Regions from separate parts of the Arthrobacter sp. 01T425 genome, predicted to be linked through region 3. Evidence: riboswitches for the same ligand, from Rfam matches in the RefSeq annotation. Region 3 holds a riboswitch; each other region holds the start of a gene.
The links. Region 3 has a riboswitch for S-adenosylmethionine ahead of AC1DNG_RS08060 (DUF1737 domain-containing protein). Riboswitches for the same ligand answer to the same signal wherever they lie in the genome.

Region 1: linked by a shared signal. The riboswitch ahead of AC1DNG_RS14880 (methionine ABC transporter ATP-binding protein) and the one ahead of AC1DNG_RS08060 (DUF1737 domain-containing protein) in region 3 are both predicted to bind S-adenosylmethionine.
Region 2: linked by a shared signal. The riboswitch ahead of metX (homoserine O-acetyltransferase MetX) and the one ahead of AC1DNG_RS08060 (DUF1737 domain-containing protein) in region 3 are both predicted to bind S-adenosylmethionine.

Annotation. Positions count from the first base shown of each region.
Region 1 is NZ_JBFTPY010000013.1:25,917-29,185, forward strand. It holds gene acs (acetate--CoA ligase) at 1-1,112, opposite strand, end outside; gene AC1DNG_RS14875 (CoA-binding protein) at 1,420-1,845, shown strand; SAM riboswitch class I at 1,943-2,033, shown strand; gene AC1DNG_RS14880 (methionine ABC transporter ATP-binding protein) at 2,173-2,982, shown strand; gene AC1DNG_RS14885 (methionine ABC transporter permease) at 2,975-3,269, shown strand, end outside.
Region 2 is NZ_JBFTPY010000006.1:104,254-107,522, reverse strand. It holds gene AC1DNG_RS09180 (MFS transporter) at 1-465, opposite strand, end outside; gene metX (homoserine O-acetyltransferase MetX) at 632-1,771, opposite strand; SAM riboswitch class IV at 1,783-1,898, opposite strand; gene AC1DNG_RS09170 (bifunctional o-acetylhomoserine/o-acetylserine sulfhydrylase) at 2,082-3,269, opposite strand, start outside.
Region 3 is NZ_JBFTPY010000005.1:80,931-84,199, forward strand. It holds gene AC1DNG_RS08050 (O-succinylhomoserine sulfhydrylase) at 1-1,129, opposite strand, end outside; gene AC1DNG_RS08055 (rhodanese-like domain-containing protein) at 1,130-1,549, opposite strand; gene AC1DNG_RS08060 (DUF1737 domain-containing protein) at 1,546-1,854, opposite strand; SAM riboswitch class IV at 1,882-1,995, opposite strand; gene AC1DNG_RS08065 (ATP-grasp domain-containing protein) at 2,314-3,267, shown strand.

The DNA.
Region 1 (3,269 bases), on a different contig from region 3:
GGGTTGCTGAACAGGTGCTCGAAGCTCCATGACGCCTGTGTGAGGTAGCCGCCGGAGGTGTGGACCAGGCCCTTGGGCTTGCCGGTGGTGCCGGAGGTGTACATGATGAACAGCGGCGTCTCGGCGTCGAACGCCTCGGCTTCGTGAGTCTCGGAGGCGGTGCCGACGGCGTCGTGCCACCACACATCGCGGCCGGCGGTCATCGGAACGGTGTCCAGTTCGTCCGCGGGAGTGGTCCGGTTGACCACCAGGACGTGTTCGATGGCGTTGTCGCCGGAGACGGCGGCGTCCGCGTTGTCCTTGACCGGCACGGCGGTGCCGCGGCGGAACTGGCCGTCGGTGGTGACCAGGAGCTTGGCGCCGGTGTCCTCCACCCGGAACTTCAGGGCCTCGGCGGAGAATCCGCCGAAGACCAGGGAATGGATGGCACCGATCCGGGCCACCGCGAGGGTGATGATCACGGTTTCGGGGATGACGGGGAGGTAGATGACCACCCGGTCGCCCTTGGTGATACCGAGATCCAGGAGGGCATTGGCGGCTTTGGAGACCTCGCGCTGGAGTTCGGCGTAGGTGACGGCACGGCGGTCGCCGGGCTCGCCCTCAAAGTGCAGGGCCACCTTGTCTCCGCGCCCCGCCGCTACGTGGCGGTCGACGCAGTTGTAGGCGACATTGAGCCTGCCCCCTTCGAACCAGGTGATCTGCGGTCCGGTGCCGGCCTCGACGTCGGCCGGGATCCGGCGGTGCGCGGTGTGCCAGGGCTTGGTTTGCTCCGTCGCGCCGCCGGGCAGGTCCGCCCAGTCGAGGCGGAGAGCCTGGGTTTCCCAGAACGCAACCGTCTCTGCCTGGACAGTTCCCGCGGTCGCGGCGCCGCCGTGCCGGGGAAGGTGGTTTCCGAAGGTGGTGCTGCGGTGACGCGCCGGCCCATCGGCGGGGACGCCGTGCACTGCGCCGTCCGTGGACTCGTTCAGGGACCATCCCGAAGAGCCGCGAGAGGAGCCGGGCGCGTCACGCAGCCCTGCTTCGTTCGCCGTCGCGTCCGAAGTGGTTTGTGGGAATGCCTCGGACGCAGTCCGGGCAAAGGTGGGCAGGGCGGAAGAATTCTCAGGGGTCATTGCTGCACTCCATCGGTCCTGGCAGTAGCACCCTTTGTTGCTCCGGCTCCCTCGAATTTCACCGAAGGAGGGCGGAGCGGTTGCGTGGGAATGGTCGTCTCACGTCACCGGGGGGTTGCTGCGGCGTCATCGATCCAGGTCTCTCGGCCGCTCGGGATGGTCACTACCTACTAGAACTTCAGATGCACGATTCCGCAAAATCGGCGTCCGGGAGCGCCGTAATATTCGTTCACCCGGCGTGGGTCCTGCCCAAATCATTCATTTATTCGACAATTGCCCGGAAAGGTCGCAGGAGTAAGGTTGATGCATGGCCCATGTTAACGATCCGGCAGTCATTGACCGCCTCATGCGAACCAAAGGCACGTGGGCGGTGGTCGGCCTCACCACCAACGAATGGCGCTCGGCGTATGAGGTCTCCCTCTATGTCCGGGACCGGATGGGCATGACCATCATTCCGGTCAACCTTCCGGGCGACGATGTCCACGGCGAGAAGGGGTACCGTTCCCTGTCTGACATCCCGGCGGAGAAGCACCCGATCGACGTCGTGGACTGCTTCGTCAACTCCCACAGGGTGGGCGCAGTCATAGACGAGGCCATCGCAGTAGGCGCCAAGGCCGTCTGGCTGCAGCTGGGCGTCTTCGACGACGCCGCGACGGACCGGGCCAAGGCCGCCGGGCTGGACGTCGTCGTGAACGCGTGCCCCGCCCGCGAAGGCTGGCGCGTGGGCATCTAACGGCCCGGGAATGACGATCAACAGATCGGGAAGAGTCGGTTACAAAATGTGACCGGCTTTTTCTGTATCCGGCCTCCTGCCGTGTGAGATGGACTCGTAACCATCCCGAGCGGCTGAGAGATCTGGCTCCGTGACGCCGCAGCAACCCCCTCCTTTGAGGACGGTGCTACCGCCAGGACCGATGGAGAACCACTGTGTTCTGAGGCTCCCCGGCTTCGCTCAGCGCTGCCCGGAAGCCAGGACCCAGGGCTTTCCTCGGGCGAGCCCGGAGGAAATCATGAACACGCAGACAGCGGCAGCGCCGCGGCCCCGAGCAGGTGGGGGCCTGTGATCGAGATCCAGAACGTCAGCACGTCATTCGCTTCGGCCGCGGGACCTTTCACGGCCGTCGATGACGTCAGCCTGCACATCAGGCGGGGCACCATCCAGGGCATCATCGGGTTCTCCGGCGCCGGCAAATCCACGCTGCTGCGCAACATCAACCTCCTCGAGCGCCCGACGTCGGGCCGCGTCCTGGTGGACGGCGTGGACCTGGTGACCCTGTCCGACGCCGAGCTCCGGACCAAGCGGCATGACATCGGCATGATTTTCCAGCACTTCAATCTCCTCAACAACCTCACAGCCCAGGAAAATGTGGAGCTGTCCCTGAAGTTCGCCGGCGTCGGGAAGGCGGAACGCCGGCGGCGGGCCGCCGAAACCCTGGAAATCGTGGACCTCGCCGACAAAGCGGGAACGTATCCGGCCAAACTCTCCGGGGGCCAGAAACAGCGGGTGGCGATCGCCCGCGCCCTTGCCACCGGGCCCAAAGTGCTGCTCTGTGACGAGCCGACGTCGGCCGTGGATCCCCGGACGACGTCATCGGTCCTGCAATACCTGGCCGACGTCAACGCCGAATTCGGCATCACAATCGTGGTGGTCACCCACGAGATGAATGTCATCAAGGCCATCGCGGACAACGTCGCGGTCATGGAAGAAGGCCGGGTGGTGGAGCAGCTCGACCTCGCCGAACTCCAGCGCCCCGGTTTCCACCCGGCGACGTCGATCGGCCGCTACCTGGTCTCCGATGAGATCCAGCTGGACCGCTCCGGGAGGGGCACCCACACCACAGCCGCGTCGGAGGGCCTGATCAATGTTTGACCGCATCCTGGAAGTCCTGCCCGAAATCGGCGTCGCCATGGGACAGACCCTCACCATGCTGCTGGTGGCGATCCCGCTGGCGGTGCTGCTCGGGACACCGCTGGGTGTCCTGCTCTACACCATCGGTCCCAACGGGCTCAAGCACAGGCCAAAGCTGCACCGGGTCCTGGACGGGCTGGTCAACCTGCTCCGCTCGTTCCCGTTCCTGATCCTGCTGATCGCGATCATTCCCGTGACCAGGTTCATTGTCGGCACGACCATCGGCACGGCCGCCGTCATTGTCCCGC
Region 2 (3,269 bases), on a different contig from region 3:
GTGCTCGGCGACGAGGAGGACGGCGCCGCCCCATTCGCCGCCGACGGCGAAGCCCTGGGCGAAGCGCAGGAAGACCAGCAGCGCCGGGGCCCAGTAGCCGATCTGCGCGAAGGTGGGCAGGCAGCCCATCAGGAAGGTGGAAACGCCCACCAGGAGGATGCTGACCTGGAGCAGCTGCTTGCGGCCGAACTTGTCGCCGAAGTGGCCGAAGACGATGCCGCCGATCGGGCGGGCGACGAATCCGACGGCGTAGGTCAGGAACGCGGCGATAATGCCGTCGAGTTCCGTGCCCGAATTGGGGAAGAACGTCTTGCCGAAGACCAGCGTGGCGGCGGAGGCGTAGAGGAAGAATTCATACCACTCCACCACCGTGCCGGCCATGGAGGCCGTTACTACCTTCTTCAGTCCGGACGTTTTGACGTCCGGCTCGTCTGCGCGCGTTGTCGCGGCGTTTTCCGTGCTCATGTGAACTCCTTCGGTGTCGCCTTCGACACCCTGCGGACCATTGGACTGAGGACGCCCGTGATGTAGGGCACATGGCGTCATTCCCCATGAGTATGGACGCTCCCGCCCTGAGCCTCAACGGCCATTAGTGCAGAGCGCATCTGCAAAAATGCACAAGCGGGCCGGCCTAGTGGCCGAAGAAGGTCCCCCGAAGCTGCCCGCTCAGCTGGCCGATTTCGGTCAGGAAGCCGTCGTGGCCGATCGGCGCTTCAATGATGTGCAGTTCCGGGCCGCCCGGCAGGGCCTCTGCCAGTTGACGGGACTGGGCCGGGAAATACAGGCGGTCCGAGTCCACGGCCGCCACCAGGAACTCGGCGGTGGCCGGAGCCAGTGCCTCCCCGAGGCTTCCGCGCCCCCGGCACACATCGTGGCTCATGAGGGCTTCGGTGATCGCGATGTAGCTGTTCGCGTCGAAACGCCGGGCCAGTTTGCTGCCCTGGTGGTCCAGGTAGCTTTCCACCTGGTAGCGCCCGCGTCCGGCCAGCGATCCGGCTTCCAGGGGCGTCTCGGACTCCTGGGCGTTGCGGCCAAACCGGCCGTCCAGTTCGGCCGCTGAGCGGTAGGTGATGTGCGCGATGCGCCGGGCGAGGGCGAGCCCTGCTTCGGGTTCCGGGCCGCCGTAGTAGTCCCCGCCCTTGAAGTGGGGGTCCTGGCGGATGGCCAGCGTCTGGGCCTGCGCGAAGGCAATCTGTTCGGCGGTGCTGCTGGCGCCGACGGAAATCACGGCGCAGCGCCGGACCCGGCCGGGAAACGTGACGGCCCATTCAAGGGCGCGCGCGCCGCCGAGCGAGCCGCCCAGCACCGCGTACCAGCTGCCGATGCCCAGGGCATCGGCCAGCCGCGCCTCGGCGGCGGCGGTGTCCCGCAGGGTGACCAGCGGGAACCGCGATCCCCAAGGGCGCCCGTCGGGGGCCGGGGTGGAAGGCCCGGTGGATCCGTAGCAGCCGCCCAGGATGTTGATCGAAACGACGAAATACTTGTCCGTGTCCACGGGAGCCCCGGGTCCGGCGAGCTGTTCCCACCAGCCGGGCTCCCCGCTCTCGCCGCGGGTCACGTGTGTGTCGCCGGTCAGGGCGTGTTCAATGAGCACGGCGTTGGAGGCGTCCGCGTTCAGGGTCCCCCACGTCTCGTAGGCGAGCACCACATCCGGCAACGGAGTCCCGGATTCGAGCTGCAGATCACCGATCCTGACGAACTGGACGGTCCCGTCAGGGGTCCGGGATGGTTTGGTTTCGGGAACACCCGTGCGGGTGACGGCAATCGTCATGTGAGGACCTATCTTCGCGCTTGCCCGCCGTCAGCTGACCGGCAGGCCAGGTCTTCACCCGGGGCACCCCGCCGCAAAAGGAGGGTTGCCGGCCAGCAAGCCGGGGCTGTCGCTGGCACTCATGACCTGGTACGAGTCTACGAAACGGGGTGCGGAAATGACGAAGATTATGACTTCCATGTGACAGCCGGACCCGTCAGCACCGCAGACTCCCCACCTTTGACAGCCGTGACCGGCGGGTCGCCCCGAAGTGCCGGCGATTCCCGGTGTCATGCCCGTAAAGGTGGGGAAATTCGGCGTGGGCTTCGGCCTAGGCGGACTTGGCCGCGCGGAATCCGGCGTCGAGGTCCGCCAGGATGTCGTCAATGTGCTCCAGTCCCACCGAAAGCCTCACCAGCCCGGGGTTCACCCCGGCGATCACCTGCTGTTCGGGCGAGAGCTGGCTGTGGGTGGTCGACGCCGGATGGATCACCAGCGACCGGACATCGCCGATGTTCGCGACGTGCGAGTGCAGTTCGAGGGCATCGACGAACCGCTTGCCGGCCTCCGCTCCCCCTGCAATGTTGAACGCCACGACGGCGCCGGTCCCCTTGGGCCCGTACTTGCGGCCGCGCTCGTACCAGGGGCTGGACGGCAGCCCGGCGTAGGCGACCGATTCGACGTCGTTCCGCCCCTCCAGCCAGTGCGCCACCTTCGTGGCGTTGGCCACGTGGCGCTCGACGCGCAGGCTCAGCGTTTCGATGCCCTGGGCGATGAGGAACGCGTTGAACGGGGACACCGCGGAGCCGAGGTCGCGCAGGAGCTGGACCCGGGCCTTGAGGATGTAGGAGAGATTCGCGCCCAGCGCGCCGCCCGCTCCGAGGTCGCGGGCATAGACCAGGCCGTTGTAGGTGGGGTCGGGGGTGTTGAAGCCGGGGAACCGCTCCGGGTCCTTCCCGAAGTCGAAGTTGCCGGAGTCCACGATCACGCCGGCGATCGCGGCGCCGTGCCCGCCGAGGTACTTGGTGGCGGAATGGACCACGATGTCCGCGCCCCACTCGATCGGCCGGATCAGGTAGGGGGTGGAGAGCGTGTTGTCGACAACCAGCGGCACGCCGGCCTCGTGCGCCACCCGGGAGACGCCCTCGATGTCCAGGACGTCCTGGCGGGGGTTGGAGACCACTTCGCCGAAGAACAGCTTGGTGTTGGGCTGGACGGCGTCCCGCCACTGGTCCAGGTTGTCCGGGTCCGCCACGAAGGTCACGGAGATGCCGAACTTCTTCAGCGTGTGCGCGAGCAGGTTGTAGGTTCCGCCATAGAGGCTGGGGCTGGCCACCACATGGTCCCCGGCCTCGGCGATATTGAGGATGGCGAACGTCTCGGCGGCCTGGCCGGAGCTGAGCAGCAGCGCCGCGAGACCGCCTTCCAGGCTGGCGACGCGCTGTTCGACGGCATCCTGGGTCGGGTTGCCGATCCGGGTGTAGATGGGCGCGAGCTCGGCGAGCGCAAAGCGGTTCGC
Region 3 (3,269 bases):
CGTCGCTGAGCCCGATCGCCGCGCGGCCTTCCGGGCCCATCGCGCGGTGCGTGGTGGTGGCCGGGTGCGTGATGAGCGTTTTGGCATCGCCCAGGTTGTTGGAGATGTCGATGATCCGCAGCGCGTCCAGGAGTGCGAACGCGGCCTGCTTCGCCGTGCGCCCGGGGGAGGGCTGCAGTTCCAGGGTGAGCACGGTCCCGCCGGCCTTCATCTGCTGCACTGCGAGCGGGTACTGCGGGTGGGACGGCAGCAGCGGGTACTTTACCCAGCCGACCGCAGGCTGTCCCTCGAGCCATTCGGCCAGCCGCAGCGCGGAGGCCGAGGAATGGTTGACGCGCAGGGCCATGGTCTCCAGGCCCTTGGTGAGCACCCAGGCGTTGAACGCCGAAAGGGCCGGACCGGTGTGCCGCATGAGCTGCTTGACGGGCCCGTCGATGAATTCCTTGGTGCCCAGGATGGCCCCGCCCAGGACGCGGCCCTGGCCGTCGATGTGCTTGGTGCCGGAGTAGACCACCACGTCCGCGCCGAGGTCGCCGCAGCGCTGGAGCAGCGGGGTGGCGAAGACGTTGTCAACCACCACCGTGGCGCCGGCCGCGTGCGCCAGTTTGCTCACGGCGGCGATGTCCACGATTTCCTGCATCGGGTTCGACGGCGACTCGAAGAACACCGCCGTGGTCGGCTCGGACAGCGCGGATTTCCACTGCTCCAGGTCCGGGCCGTCCACGAAGACCGTCTCGACACCCCAGCGCGGCAGGATTTCGTTGAGGATCACGAAGCACGAGCCGAACAGCGAGCGGGCCGCGACCACCCGGTCGCCGGCCGCCAACAGCGCGCCCAGGGCGGTGAAGACGGCGGACATGCCGGACGCCGTCGCGAAACACGCCTCCGTTCCCTCGAGCAGCCGGAGCCGCTCCTGGAAGGTGGCGACGGAGGGGTTGCCGTAGCGGGAGTAGACGAAGCGCTCGTCCTCACCGGTGAAGGCGCGCTCGGCGGCAGCTGCGGACTCGTAGACGAATCCTGAGTTGAGGAAGATCGGCTCGGTGGTTTCCTGGAAGCCGGTGCGGTCAAGGCCGCCACGGACGGCCTGGGTGTCGGCCGCCCAGCCGGCGGCGTCGGGATTGAAAGTCACTTAGATCTTTCCGAGGTTGGTGGGCAGGCCGCGGTTCTTCCAGCCATTGACGGTGCGTTCGCCAAAGCGGTCGGTCTCGCCTTCGAAGCCCTCAAGGACGTTGTACGAGGTGTAGCCGGCGGCCGTCGCGGCCGTCGCGGCCGCGATCGACCGGGCACCGGAACGGCAAAGGAACACCAGTTCGACGGCGGTGTCCTCCGGCGCCTGCTGCCTTAGCTGTTCCACGAAGTGCGGGTTCGGCGTGCCGCCGGCGAGGTTCCACTGGATGAAGAGCGGATCGTTGCGGCTCTCGCCCGCGGCCGCGGTGTCCGGGATGCCGATGTGGGCCCATTCGCCCTCGGTCCGGACATCCACCAGGATGGCTCCGGCCTCCAGCTTGGCCCACGCCTCCTGCGGGCTGAGGTCTCCGGCGTAGCTCATGCGTGGCCCGCGAAGGCCCCGTCGGCGCCAAATTCGTCGGCGTCGAGCTCATCAACCGCATTGGCCACGGCGGCGTCCGCACTGGCAATCGCGGCCGGCAGGACCAGCGCCTGCGCCACGATCACGGTGCTTCCGTTGAAGCTGGCGGCGGGGCTTCCATGCAGCACGTAGCCCTCGGCCAGGGCGGCTGACACCCGCTCGCAAAAGGCGCGGTCATCCGCCCCGGTGAACAGGCGGTAGGCCAGCCTCTCCTCGCCCCCGGGTGCGGTACCGGGTGCTGTGCCGGGTGCGGCTGTTGTGGGTATTGACGTGTCGGTCACGACGGATCTCCTCTTTCACGCTTGCAGCTCGAATTCTCGATTGCCGAGTATTCACCTGAGGCACCCCGCCGCGAAAGGGAGGGTTGCCGACCGGCCAGTCAGGGCTTGGCACCGGTTCTCATTACTCCCCAAAAACGTAACACCTGCGACGCCGGCCCGCACCGCCGCCGTCGTCATGTTCCGTAACCGGACCGCGGCCCGGGCGAGTAGTGGCGGGCTCCAGTTTCGGGTACAGCCCACTCGTGTCTGCCGGGACGTTTCGCCGTTTACTGGGGGGATTAGGTCCGACGAGTCGGCCGGAGCTGCAGGTGATTCGAGCAATGTGTGAATCAAGCAGTCCCGGAATCGACTCGTCTGTCCATCAACAAGCTGTCTGGGAATCGGTGGCTGGAACGGTCGGAGCCGCAGCCGCGGTCCGGCCGGTGACGGCGGAATGGAGCAATCGTGGGCCCGCGCATACTCGTTACCGGGATTACAAGCGCCGCCGGACGGGCCGTCGCGGCCCAGCTCGAAGCCCGGGGCCTCCCGTACCTCGGCTCCGACGCCCGTGCCGACACCCGCCAGGCCGGGGAGGCTCCCGCCGCCGCGGTCAGGCTCCTGCCGGCGACGAACCCGGACATGGTCCTGGACCTGCGCCGGGTGGTGGACCGCGAAGCCATCAACGTCATCATTCCGACCCTCACCGTGGAACTCCCGGTCCTGGCCGCGGCCCGCGCCGGATTCGCCCAGGACGTGCGGATCATCGTGGCCGACCCCGCCGCGGTGGCCCTCGCCAACGACCACCTATTCACCACCTGGGCGCTGCAAGCCGCCGGCATCCCGGTGCCCCGGTTCGCGGTTCCGGGCGACCTCGCCGCCGCGCCGGCTTCCCTCGCCGGCCTCAGCGGCCCCGTGGTGGTCAAGCCGCGGGTCTTCAAAGGCTCCCATGGGATCCACCTGCTGGCCGGAACCGACTCCGTTAGCTGGAAGAACATGCCGGCGGGGCAACTGGTCCAGGAATTTATCCCGGGCGCCGACTATGTGTGCCTGGTGTTCGGCACCCCGGCACGCAACGCGATGGCGCCGGTGGCGGTGGTCCTCGAGAAGACCAGGACTCCGTATGGACGCGCCGGCAGCGACGAGGTCAGCCGCAGGGTGCCGGCGAACCAGGCCGGGGATGTGCGCAAGCTGGGCCTGGCCGCCGTCCGCACGCTCGGGCTGACCGGGCCGGTCCAGGTCCAGATCCGCCGCCGCACCGACGGAACGCCCGTGGTGCTGGGTGTCTGCGCGACCCTGGGGGAGAACAGCACCTGGGCCCCGGAAATGCTCGACGCCGTGCTCGCAACGTTCATGCTCCCGGCGTTCAACCCGGCCTCGTTCCGCCTGTGCCCGGCAGTGCCCGCGGACGCCCTGGGGTGAGC